DNA from 2 places in the Streptomyces sp. NPDC050625 genome. Region 2 is predicted to be linked to the other one. Evidence: riboswitches for the same ligand, from Rfam matches in the RefSeq annotation. Region 2 holds a riboswitch; the other holds the start of a gene.
What was found. A riboswitch is a leader RNA that binds a small molecule or an ion and turns the genes downstream of it on or off. The one in region 2 is predicted to bind guanidine.
Positions count from the first base shown of each region.

Region 1 (5,158 bases), on a different contig from region 2:
GGGGCCCCCGGCAAGGGCAAGAAGCCCAAGCGGCCCAAGCGCACCGGGTGGCGGCGGATCATCCCCACCTGGCGGATGGTGCTCGGTACCTTCCTCATCGGTGTGCTGCTGATCATCGGGCTGTTCTTCCTCGGCTACTCGATGGTGAAGATCCCGCCCGCCAACGCGCTCGCCACCAAGCAGAGCAACGTCTACCTGTACGCGGACGGCTCCCAACTGGCCCGTGACGGCGAGATCAACCGGGAGAACGTCACCCTCGCGCAGATCTCCAAGGACGCCCAGCACGCCGTACTGGCCGCCGAGGACCGGGACTTCTACACCGAGTCGGCCATCGACCCCAAGGCGATGATCCGCGCGGCCTGGAACACCGCGACCGGCAAGGGCAAGCAGTCCGGCTCGACGATCACCCAGCAGTACGTGAAGAACTACTACCTGGCCCAGGAACAGACGGTCACCCGTAAGGCCAAGGAGTTCTTCATCTCGATCAAGCTGGACCGCAACAAGTCGAAGGACGACATCCTGGAGGGCTACCTCAACACGAGCTACTTCGGCCGCAACGCCTACGGCATCCAGGCCGCCGCCCAGGCCTACTACGGCGTGGACGCCACCGACCTGGACCCGGCCCGCGCCGCCTACCTCGCCGCGCTGGTCAACGCGCCCAGCGAGTACGACGTCGTCGCGCACCCGGAGAACAAGTCCGCGGCCGTGGCCCGCTGGAACTACGTCCTGGACGGCATGGTCACCAAGGGCTGGCTCGGCAAGTCCGAGCGGGCCGGCATGAAGTTCCCGATGCCGAAGGAGCAGACCGTCTCCACCGGCCTGTCGGGCCAGCGCGGCTACATCGTGGACGCGATCAAGCACTACCTCACCACGAACAAGGTCATCGACGCGGACGCCCTGGAGGGCGGCGGCTACCGCATCACCACGACCCTGCAGAAGGACAAGCAGAACGCCTTCGTCAAGGCGGTCAACGACCAGCTGATGGACAAGCTGGACAAGAAGAACCGCAAGGTCGACAACTACGTCCGCGCGGGCGGCGCCTCCGTCGACCCGAAGACCGGCAAGGTCGTCGCGATGTACGGCGGCGTCGACTACGTGAAGCAGTACACGAACGGCGCGACCCGGGGCGACTTCCAGGTCGGCTCCACGTTCAAGCCCTTCGTGTTCACCTCGGCGGTGCAGAACGCCTCCACGACCCAGGACGGCCAGCCGATCTCGCCGAACACCTACTACGACGGCACCAACCAGCGGCCCGTACAGGGCTGGAGCGGTGGCGCGTACGCCCCCGAGAACGAGGACTCCAAGTCGTACGGGCAGATCACGGTGCGGCAGGCCACCAACCTCTCGGTCAACTCGGTGTACGCGCAGATGGCCGTCGACGTGGGCCCCGCCAAGGTCAAGCAGACCGCGGTCGACCTCGGCATCCCGTCCGACACCAAGGACCTGAACCCGTACCCGTCCATCGCCCTGGGCACCGCCACCGCGAGCGTGCTGGACATGGCGGAGGCGTACGCCACGCTCGCCAACCATGGCAAGCACGGCACGTACACGATGATCGAGAAGATCACCAAGGACGGCAAGGACGAGGTCGAGCTGCCCGGCGGGCAGACCGAGCAGGGCGTCAGCCGTGAGGCCGCCGACACCACGACGTCGATCCTGCAGAGCGTGGTGCAGACGGGCACCGCGACCGCCGCGCAGAACGCCGGCCGCCCCGCGGCGGGCAAGACCGGCACCGCGGAGGAGGACACGGCGGCCTGGTTCGCGGGCTACACGCCCGATCTGGCCACGGTCGTCTCCGTGATGGGCCAGGACCCGGTGACGGCCGCCCACAGGTCGCTGTACGGCGTGATGGGGCTGCCGCGCATCAACGGCGGCGGGGCGCCCACCGACATCTGGGCCCAGTACACGAAGGCCGCCCTGGAGGGGAAGCCCGCCACCGAGTTCGACCTCGAACTGCAGCAGGGCGCCGAGGTCCAGGCCCCGAGCTCGCAGGCGCCGACCCAGCCGGGCACCACCGGCAGCCAGGACAACGGCGGCACCACCGACGGCGGCCAGGACCAGGGGCAGACCCAGGGCCAGGACAACGGCGGCACGACCGCGACCCCGACGGACGGCACGGCCACCGGCGGCACCCCCACGACCGGCGGCGACACGACGGGAGGCACGACCGACGGCGGGACGACCACCGACGGCACGACCGGAGGCACGACCGACGGCGGCACCACCACCGGTGGAACCACCGGCGGCACGGACGGGGGCACGACCGGGGGCACCCCGGGAGGCACCACGGGAGGCACCGTCGCGGGCCCGCAGGCCGCGACGAGGAGGCAGTGACGAGCAGGCGGTGACCGGTCGCCGACCGGTCAGCCTCCGGTCACTGACCCGTCAGTGACCGGAGGTCGCCTTCAGCCCCACCACGGCGACCAGCAGCAGACACACGAAGAAGATCCGGGCGGCGGTCGCCGGCTCCCCCAGCACCACCATGCCGAGCACCGCCGCACCGGCGGCCCCGATGCCCACCCACACGCCGTAGGCGGTACCGATGGGCAGTGACCGGGCGGCGTAGGACAGCAGCAGCATGCTGGCGACGATGCCGGCGCCGGTGAGGACGCTGGGGACGGGCCGGGTGAAGCCGTCGGTGTACTTCATTCCGATCGACCAGCCGACCTCCAGCAGACCGGCGACGACGAGCAGGACCCAGGCCATGGGGCACCTCCGGGGCGTACGTAATGACGGACAGGGGGTGCGTCGTCTTTGCGTACATCCATCCCGGTACGGCGCGTCTCGTCGGGCTTCTTTCGACCTTAGCAAGGCAATGAGAAGAGGGCTGGTGACCATGGTCACCAGCCCTCTTCGCCGTTGATTCAGAGGTACAGGCCCGTGGAGTCCTCCGACCCTTCGAACCGGTCCGCCGCCACGGCGTGCAGATCGCGTTCCCGCATGAGCACGTACGCGGTGCCGCGGACCTCGACCTCGGCCCGGTCCTCCGGGTCGTACAGGACGCGGTCGCCCGGCTCCACCGTCCGCACGTTCTGCCCGACCGCCACCACCTCGGCCCAGGCCAGCCGCCGCCCGACCGCCGCCGTGGCGGGGATCAGGATGCCGCCGCCCGAACGCCGCTCGCCCTCACTGGTGTCCTGCCGCACGAGCACGCGGTCGTGCAGCATGCGGATGGGCAGCTTGTCGTGGTGGGTGCTGGGGTCATTTCTCTTGGCGCTCACGCCTTCGAACCTACCTGCCTTTTACGCCTGCGTACGCGACCGGGTCAGCTCTTGCGGCGCCGGGTGCCGAACGCGAGCAGCCCCACGACCCCGACGGCAAGGAGCGCGACGGGCACGATGCGCTCGACCCGGGGGGCGCCCTCCTCGTCCACGAACTGCGCCCGCACCTCGCTCACCACGCGGTTGACCTGGACGTAGGCGCGGCCGAGGGTGTGGTCGACGTTGGCGACGACCTTCGCCTTGGCGTCGCCCACGATCGTCTTCGGATGCACCCGCACCCCGATCTCGTCCAGCGTCTCCGCCAGCACCTCGCGACGGCGCTTGATGTCCGCCTCGATCTGCGCCGGGGTTCTGGTGTCCGACGTCTCCGCCACCGTACGGCCTCCGAAGTCCTCGATGCTGTTCTGGACAGTCTGTCAGCTTCACACGCCGCCGCACTGTCAGGACCCCCCGTTACTCTGGTCCGATGAGCGAGCGACTCCAGCCCGGGGACGTGGCCCCCGACTTCACCCTGCCCGACGCCGACGGCAACGAGGTGTCCCTGGCCGACCACAAGGGCCGCAAGGTCATCGTGTACTTCTACCCCGCGGCCCTCACCCCCGGCTGCACCAAGCAGGCCTGCGACTTCACGGACAACCTGGAGGTCCTGGCGGGCGCGGGTTACGACGTGATCGGCATCTCCCCCGACAAGCCGGAGAAGCTGGCCAAGTTCCGCGAGAAGGAGTCCCTGAAGGTGACCCTCCTCGCCGACCCCGACAAGCAGGTCCTGGAGACCTACGGCGCCTTCGGCGAGAAGAAGCTGTACGGCAAGACGGTCGTCGGTGTCATCCGCTCCACGGTCGTCGTCGACGAGGAGGGCAAGGTCGAACGCGCCCTCTACAACGTGAAGGCGACGGGCCACGTGGCAAAGATCATCAAGGATCTGGGCGTCTGACCACGCTGCCCGGCCGCTAGCATGGCCGGGCAGCACCGGGCGGCCGTGGTGGAATTGGCAGTCACGCTGGGTTTAGGTCCCAGTGGGGTAACTCCCGTGAGGGTTCGAGTCCCTCCGGCCGCACCAGCTCCTTACCGACCGAGCAACTCCGTCACGACGGGCACCAGGGCGCGGAACGCCTTGCCCCGGTGGCTGATCGCGTTCTTCTCCTCGGGGCTCAGCTCGGCGCACGTCCGCGACTCCCCCTCCGGCTGGAGGATCGGGTCGTATCCGAAGCCGTTGGTGCCGCTCGGAGTGTGCCGCAGGGTCCCGGTCAACCGGCCCTCGACCACCCGCTCCGTCCCGTCCGGCAGGGCGAGAGCCGCGGCGCAGGCGAAGTGGGCGCCCCGGTGTTCGTCGGCGATGTCCGAGAGCTGGGCCAGCAGGAGGTCCAGATTGGCCTTGTCGTCGCCGTGGTTGCCGGCCCAGCGGGCGGAGAAGATGCCGGGGGCGCCGCCCAGGACGTCCACGCAGAGGCCGGAGTCGTCGGCCACCGCCGGCAGACCGGTGGCCCGGGCCAGGGCGTGGGCCTTGAGGAGGGCGTTCTCGGCGAACGTCACTCCCGTTTCCGGGACATCGGGGATGTCGGGGAACGCGTCGGCTCCGACCAGCTCGTGCGGCAGGCCTGCCGCGGCGAGGATCGAGCGGAGCTCGGTGATCTTTCCGGCGTTGCGGGTGGCGAGGATCAGGCGGGTCATGGGGTTCAGTATCCCTGGCCCCACGACCTGCCCCGGCGCTCGCTACGGGGTGCAGACCTTGGTCAGTTCGCCCGCCGCGTCCGTGACCGGGCCGATGTCCGGGGTCTCGTCGCCGTTCTTGATCGCCTGACGGACGTTGTCGACCGCCTTGCGGAGGTCGTCGACCGCCTTGTTGACATCGGCGTTGTCCGTCTTGTCGCCGATCTTGTCGAGGTTCTTCTGGATCGAGTTGAGGGACTCGTCGGTCTGCGTCGGATCGTTGGCCG
Region 1 is NZ_JBFAIQ010000003.1:525,629-530,786, forward strand. It holds gene AB0I54_RS09885 (transglycosylase domain-containing protein) at 76-2,334, shown strand; gene AB0I54_RS09890 (multidrug efflux SMR transporter) at 2,386-2,706, opposite strand; guanidine-III (ykkC-III) riboswitch at 2,743-2,817, opposite strand; gene AB0I54_RS09895 (co-chaperone GroES) at 2,865-3,221, opposite strand; gene AB0I54_RS09900 (DUF3618 domain-containing protein) at 3,266-3,595, opposite strand; gene bcp (thioredoxin-dependent thiol peroxidase) at 3,688-4,155, shown strand; tRNA gene AB0I54_RS09910 (tRNA-Leu) at 4,195-4,281, shown strand; gene rdgB (RdgB/HAM1 family non-canonical purine NTP pyrophosphatase) at 4,287-4,892, opposite strand; gene AB0I54_RS09920 (hypothetical protein) at 4,935-5,158, opposite strand, start outside.
Region 1: it holds a riboswitch for guanidine, as region 2 does, so the genes downstream of both, AB0I54_RS09890 (multidrug efflux SMR transporter) here and AB0I54_RS11940 (MBL fold metallo-hydrolase) in region 2, are expected to answer to the same signal.

Region 2 (5,158 bases):
CGCGGCGAAAGCAGCCCCACCGCCGTGGTCCTGGGCAAGTTGTCCGCCGCCTTCCAGCTCAGCGTCTCCTCTCTGCTCGCGCTTGCCGAGGGCGCGGCCGACGACACCGCACCCCTCGATGGCGACGGCGAGACGGGGAGCGTGCGGCGTCGGGGCGATGCCCCGGAGTGGTCCGATCCCGCCACCGGGTACCGACGCCGCCAGATCACCGGGCCGCACTTCCCCGCGGAGATCGCCGAGGTCCGCCTGCCCGCCGGTGCCCGTGTGCCGTACCCGGCCGCGGCCTTCGCGTTCCTGCGGCAGGTCATCTGGGTGCTCGACGGGCATCTGACCTTCCACGAGGGCGATGTGGTGCATGAACTCGACGAGGGCGACACGATCGCGCTCGGCGAGCCCTGCCCGCGCGTCTTTGCGAACACCAGCGGAGCCGAGTGCCGCTATGCCGTCATCCTCGCCCGGGCCGAGCGGCCATGACCCTGCGCCCCGGCGGCACGTTCTTCCTCGCCTGCACAGCCGGCACCGCCATAGCGAACAACTACGCGATACAGCCCGCCCTCACCGACGTGGCCGCACGACTCGGCGTGCCGCTCTCCGTCATCGGGCTCGTACCGACCGCCGCGCTCACCGGCTGCGTGGTCGGCTTCGCCCTCCTGCTTCCGCTCACCGACCGTGTGGCCCCCAACCGCCTGATCGCGGGACAGCTCCTGTGCCTGGCCGCCGCCCTCGCCCTGGCCGCGTCCGCCCACAGCGCGGGGGTTCTTCTTGCCTCCTACCTGCTCATCGGCGCCACAGCCAGCGTCGCGGCACAGGCGAGCAGCATCGTCGGCCGCCATGCTCCGCCCGCACGACGCGCCACGGGTGTCGCCACGGTGGCCGCGGGCATGTCGGCCGGCATCCTGCTCAGCCGGACGGCCGGCGGAGCCCTCGCCGATGTCCTCGGCTGGCGGTGGATGCTGCTCGTCTTCGCCGCTCTCGCCCTCCTGGGAGCCCTGGGCGCGGCCACGCTCCTGCCCCGGCAGCAGCCCCACACCGGCCACGGCTACCTCGCCACGCTCCGCTCGCTCCCACCGCTCCTGCGCCGGCACCGGCCCCTGCGTCACGCGGTGATCGCGGGCGGCCTGTGGTACTTCGCCTTCAACCTGGTCTGGGTGGCACTGGCGCTCGCCCTCGCCCAGCCGCCCTACTCGCTCAGCCCTTCCGCCATCGGGCTGTACAGTCTGGCGGGCCTCCTCGGCTTCGCCGCCCTCCCCGTCACCGGACGGCTCACCGACCGTTACACCCCCCGCGCCGTGATCACCGCCGCCATGGTGGCCGCGGCAGGCGGAACCGCCCTGCTCGCCACGGGCCTCGGCACCCCACCGCTCACCGCGCTCGGACTCGCCGTCTTCGACGCCGGCTGCTTCGCCGCCCAAGCAGCCAATCAGAGCCGGGTCATCGCCCTCGACCCCGGCCGCAGCGGCAGCCTCAGCAGCGTCTACCTGGTGCTGTACTTCGTCGTCGGCGCCATCGGCACTGCACTCGCGGCACCCGTGCTCGAAGGCCTCGGCTGGCGGGGCGCCTCCCTCATCGCCCTCGTCGCCCTGCTGCTCGCCGGCCTTGTCGGGCACGCCGGCACCCGACAGGCCCGACAGCCCGCGTCGGCCGAGCGGCTCGACTGCGCATGAGTGGTGCGGGCGACCGGGTTCCCCAGCCCGGGTGAAAGGGCCGGGACATGGGGACCGTTGTGCCGGGAGCCATGCGTGAAGGGCGGCATAGTGACGGGGTCTCAGCACCGGACGCGCAGGAGGAAACGCATGCTCGGCACCGACTACCGCGCCGGGTCGCCCGTCTGGATCGACCTCGGCAGCCCGGACCTGGAGGCGGCCGCCGCCTTCTACAGCGCCGTCTTCGGCTGGCGGTTCATGTCGCTCGGGCCCGAAGCGGGCGGGTACGGGCTCTTCCAGCAGGACGGGAAGACCGTCGCCGCCCTCGGGCCGCTGACCGAGGAGGGCGCCCAGTCGGCCTGGACGACGTACTTCCGCAGCGACGACATCCAGGCCACCGCCCGTGATGTGGTCACCGGGGGCGGTCGTGTGCGTGTCGAGCCGATGAGCGTGGGCGAGGGGCAACTGGCCCAGTTCACCGATCCGCAGGGTGCGGAGTTCGCCGTGTTCGAAGCCGGGGCGGGCCTGGAGAAGACGTCCGAGGACAACACGCTGGTGTGGGTCGAGCTGCAGGTCGCGGACCCGGAAGCGGCCATCCGCTTCTACCACGGGCTGTTCGGCTGGCGCTCTCAGGAGATGCAGGCGCCCGGCATGACGTACCGGGTCCTGAGCATCAGGGACGGCGACCAGGAGGAGGGGTCCTTCGGCGGCGTGGCTCCGCTTCAGGGAGAACACGAGGTGGCTCGCTGGGTGCCGTACTTCGCCGTTGCCGATGCGGATGCCGTCGTCACCGCGGTGCAGGCAAACGGCGGGACGGTGCTCATGCCGGCCGCGGACGTGCCGGACGTCGGGCGCATCGCCTGGCTGGCGGACCCGGCCCAGGCGGTGTTCGCCGTGCTCAAGCCGAACCCGCGCCAGACCTGACGGCTGTCGGCAACCACGGTGCCTGGCGGTGGGTGTGCGGTGATAACGTCCGGCCGGAGGCGCACATGCGTGTCTCCCCGGACGAGATGTGCGCCGTACCCGGCCCGCCAAGACGACGCACTTCGGGAGGCGTCATGTCCGGTACGGGCGAGCCGGGTGGCCGGAAGTTCAGTGCGGAGCCGCTGAGTGTGGCCTGGATTCACGGGTCGCCGTCGGCCAAGCACAACACCGATCCCGATCTTCAGGTGCACTGGTACGACGAGCACACGGTGGTGCTGCGGCAGAACAAGGCGATCGACTACGAGGCGCCGTTTCTGTATCTGCTGTTCGGAGAGCGACGGGCGGTCCTGATCGACACCGGTGCCACGGCCTCGCCGGAGTTCTTCCCGGTGCGCCGGACCGTCGACGGTCTTGTCGGGACGTGGCTGGCTCGTCATCCGCGTGATGGCTATCGGCTGCTCGTGCTCCACACGCACTCGCACGGCGATCACGTCGCGGGCGACGCCCAGTTCCTCGATCGCCCGGACACCGTCGTGGTCGGTGCCGAGCGGGATGCGGCATGGGCGTTCCTCGGCTTCGCCGACGACCCGGACGCGCCGCGGCCGCTCGATCTCGGAGGGCGAGTCCTGGAGGCGCTCGCGACACCGGGCCATGACGCCGCGGCGATCACCTACTACGACCCGTGGACCGGGTTCCTGCTGACCGGGGACACCGTCTACCGGGGCCGGTTGTACATCGAGGACTGGTCGGCGTTCTCACGGACGATCGACCGCCTGATCGCATTCGCCGGCCGCCGCCCGGTCACGCATGTGCTGGGCTGCCACATCGAGATGACGCGCCGGCCCGGTGTCGACTATCCGGTCCGGACCACATATCAGCCGGACGAACCCCCGCTGGAGATGACCCCCGACCACCTCCACGCCGTGCGCGCGGCCCTGGACGAGGTCGGGCCCGAGCCCGCTCGCCGGGCGTTCGCCGACTTCGTCCTCTGGCCCAAGGGCTGACGGTCGGACCCGTCCGACAGGGCTCGCTATCCGACGCGTTCCCAGCCACGACGCGGCGCCCGGGCACCGAGGCCGACGTCGCGGCTGCGGTAGACGATGTAGGGGCGGGTGAGGTAGCCCAGGGGCGCGGTGAGCATATGGACCAGGCGGGTGAAGGGCCAGGCGGCGAAGAGCAGCAGGGCGCTGATCGCATGGAGCTGGAAGAGGATCGGCGCTCCGGCCATCAGGGCCGGGTCGGGCTGGAGGTAGAAGATGGAGCGGAACCAGGGGGAGATGGTCTCGCGGTAGTCGTAGCCGCCGCCGACGATGTTGGCGGCGACGGTGGCCGCCAGGCCGAGCACGATGGTCGCGGTGAGCGAGACGTACATGGCCTTGTCGTTGCGGGTGGTGGCGGAGAAGACCGGGCCGACGGTACGGCGCCGGTAGACGAGGATGGCGAGTCCGCCCAGGGTGCACACGCCCGCCGCGGTGCCGAGCGTGACGGCCGTGACGTGGTAGGTGTGCTCGCTGATGCCGGCCGCCTCGGTCCAGCTCTTGGGGACGAGCAGCCCGCCGATGTGGCCGAGGAGCACCAGGAGGATGCCGAAGTGGAACAGCGGGCTGCCGATGCGCAGCAGCCGGTTCTCGTACAGCTGGGAGGAGCGGGTGGTCCAGCCGAACTTGTCGTAGCGGTAGCGCCAGACGTGGCCCAGGACGAAGACGGCGAGGGCCAGGTACGGCAGGACGACCCACAGCAGGATCGCGCCGGTACTGGTCTCGGCCGCCATGGTCAGGTCGGGTGAGGGTGCGGTCATCGCGGGCCTCCCGCGGGGTCGGGCAGGTACTGCGCGGGCGTGTACGGGTCGAGGCCGACCTGTTCTTCGGGTGGGCCTTCGGCGGCGAGGCGGGCGACTGCCTCACGGTCGTCGCCCGCGAGCTGGGGAAGGGTGGCGGAGACGGACCGCAGGACGTCGGCCCAGGCGGAGCCCTCGTCCTGCAGGGACAGGCGCAGCAGCTCCAGTCCCGCGCGGTGGTCGGTGAGCAGGCCGAGTCCGGTGGCTGGGTCGGTGGCGGCGAATTCCAGGACGACGGCGAGGTGGTCCGGCAGCTCGTCGTCGGCCAGCCGCCAGCCGGCGGCGGCGTACGTCTGCTTCAGGCGGAGCAGCGCGAGACCGCGCTTCCGGGTGTCGCCGTGGGCGTAGTAGGTGAGGTAGGGGCAACAGCGTTTGCGGTGGTCGAAGGTGGCGACGTAGGCGGCGGCCAGGTCGGCGGGGGCGGTCCGGTCGGCGTGCGCCACGAACTCCAGGAGGGGTTCGGCGACGGGCCGCGGGAGATGGGCGGCGACCTGTCGGGCCAGTTCGAGCCGGTCGGTGAACTGGTCGTCGGGGTAGGCCAGCAGCAGGGACTGGATCTGCCAGGCGTGCGGCTGCCAGGGCTCGGTGCGCGGTGTGGCTCTGGTCTTTCTTCTCACGGCTTCGGTTCGACCTCCCCGCCCGTGCCGGTCTCCTCGCCGCCGGACGCGGTCCCGCCGCCGGAGGGTGGGAACAGGCCCGGCGGGGTGCCCTTGCCGTCCCAGTTGAGGAGGTTGACGCGGGTGGCCTTGTCGGT
Region 2 is NZ_JBFAIQ010000004.1:337,547-342,704, reverse strand. It holds gene AB0I54_RS11955 (XRE family transcriptional regulator) at 1-474, shown strand, start outside; gene AB0I54_RS11950 (MFS transporter) at 471-1,664, shown strand; gene AB0I54_RS11945 (VOC family protein) at 1,794-2,567, shown strand; guanidine-III (ykkC-III) riboswitch at 2,621-2,689, shown strand; gene AB0I54_RS11940 (MBL fold metallo-hydrolase) at 2,702-3,571, shown strand; gene narI (respiratory nitrate reductase subunit gamma) at 3,598-4,365, opposite strand; gene narJ (nitrate reductase molybdenum cofactor assembly chaperone) at 4,362-5,021, opposite strand; gene narH (nitrate reductase subunit beta) at 5,018-5,158, opposite strand, start outside.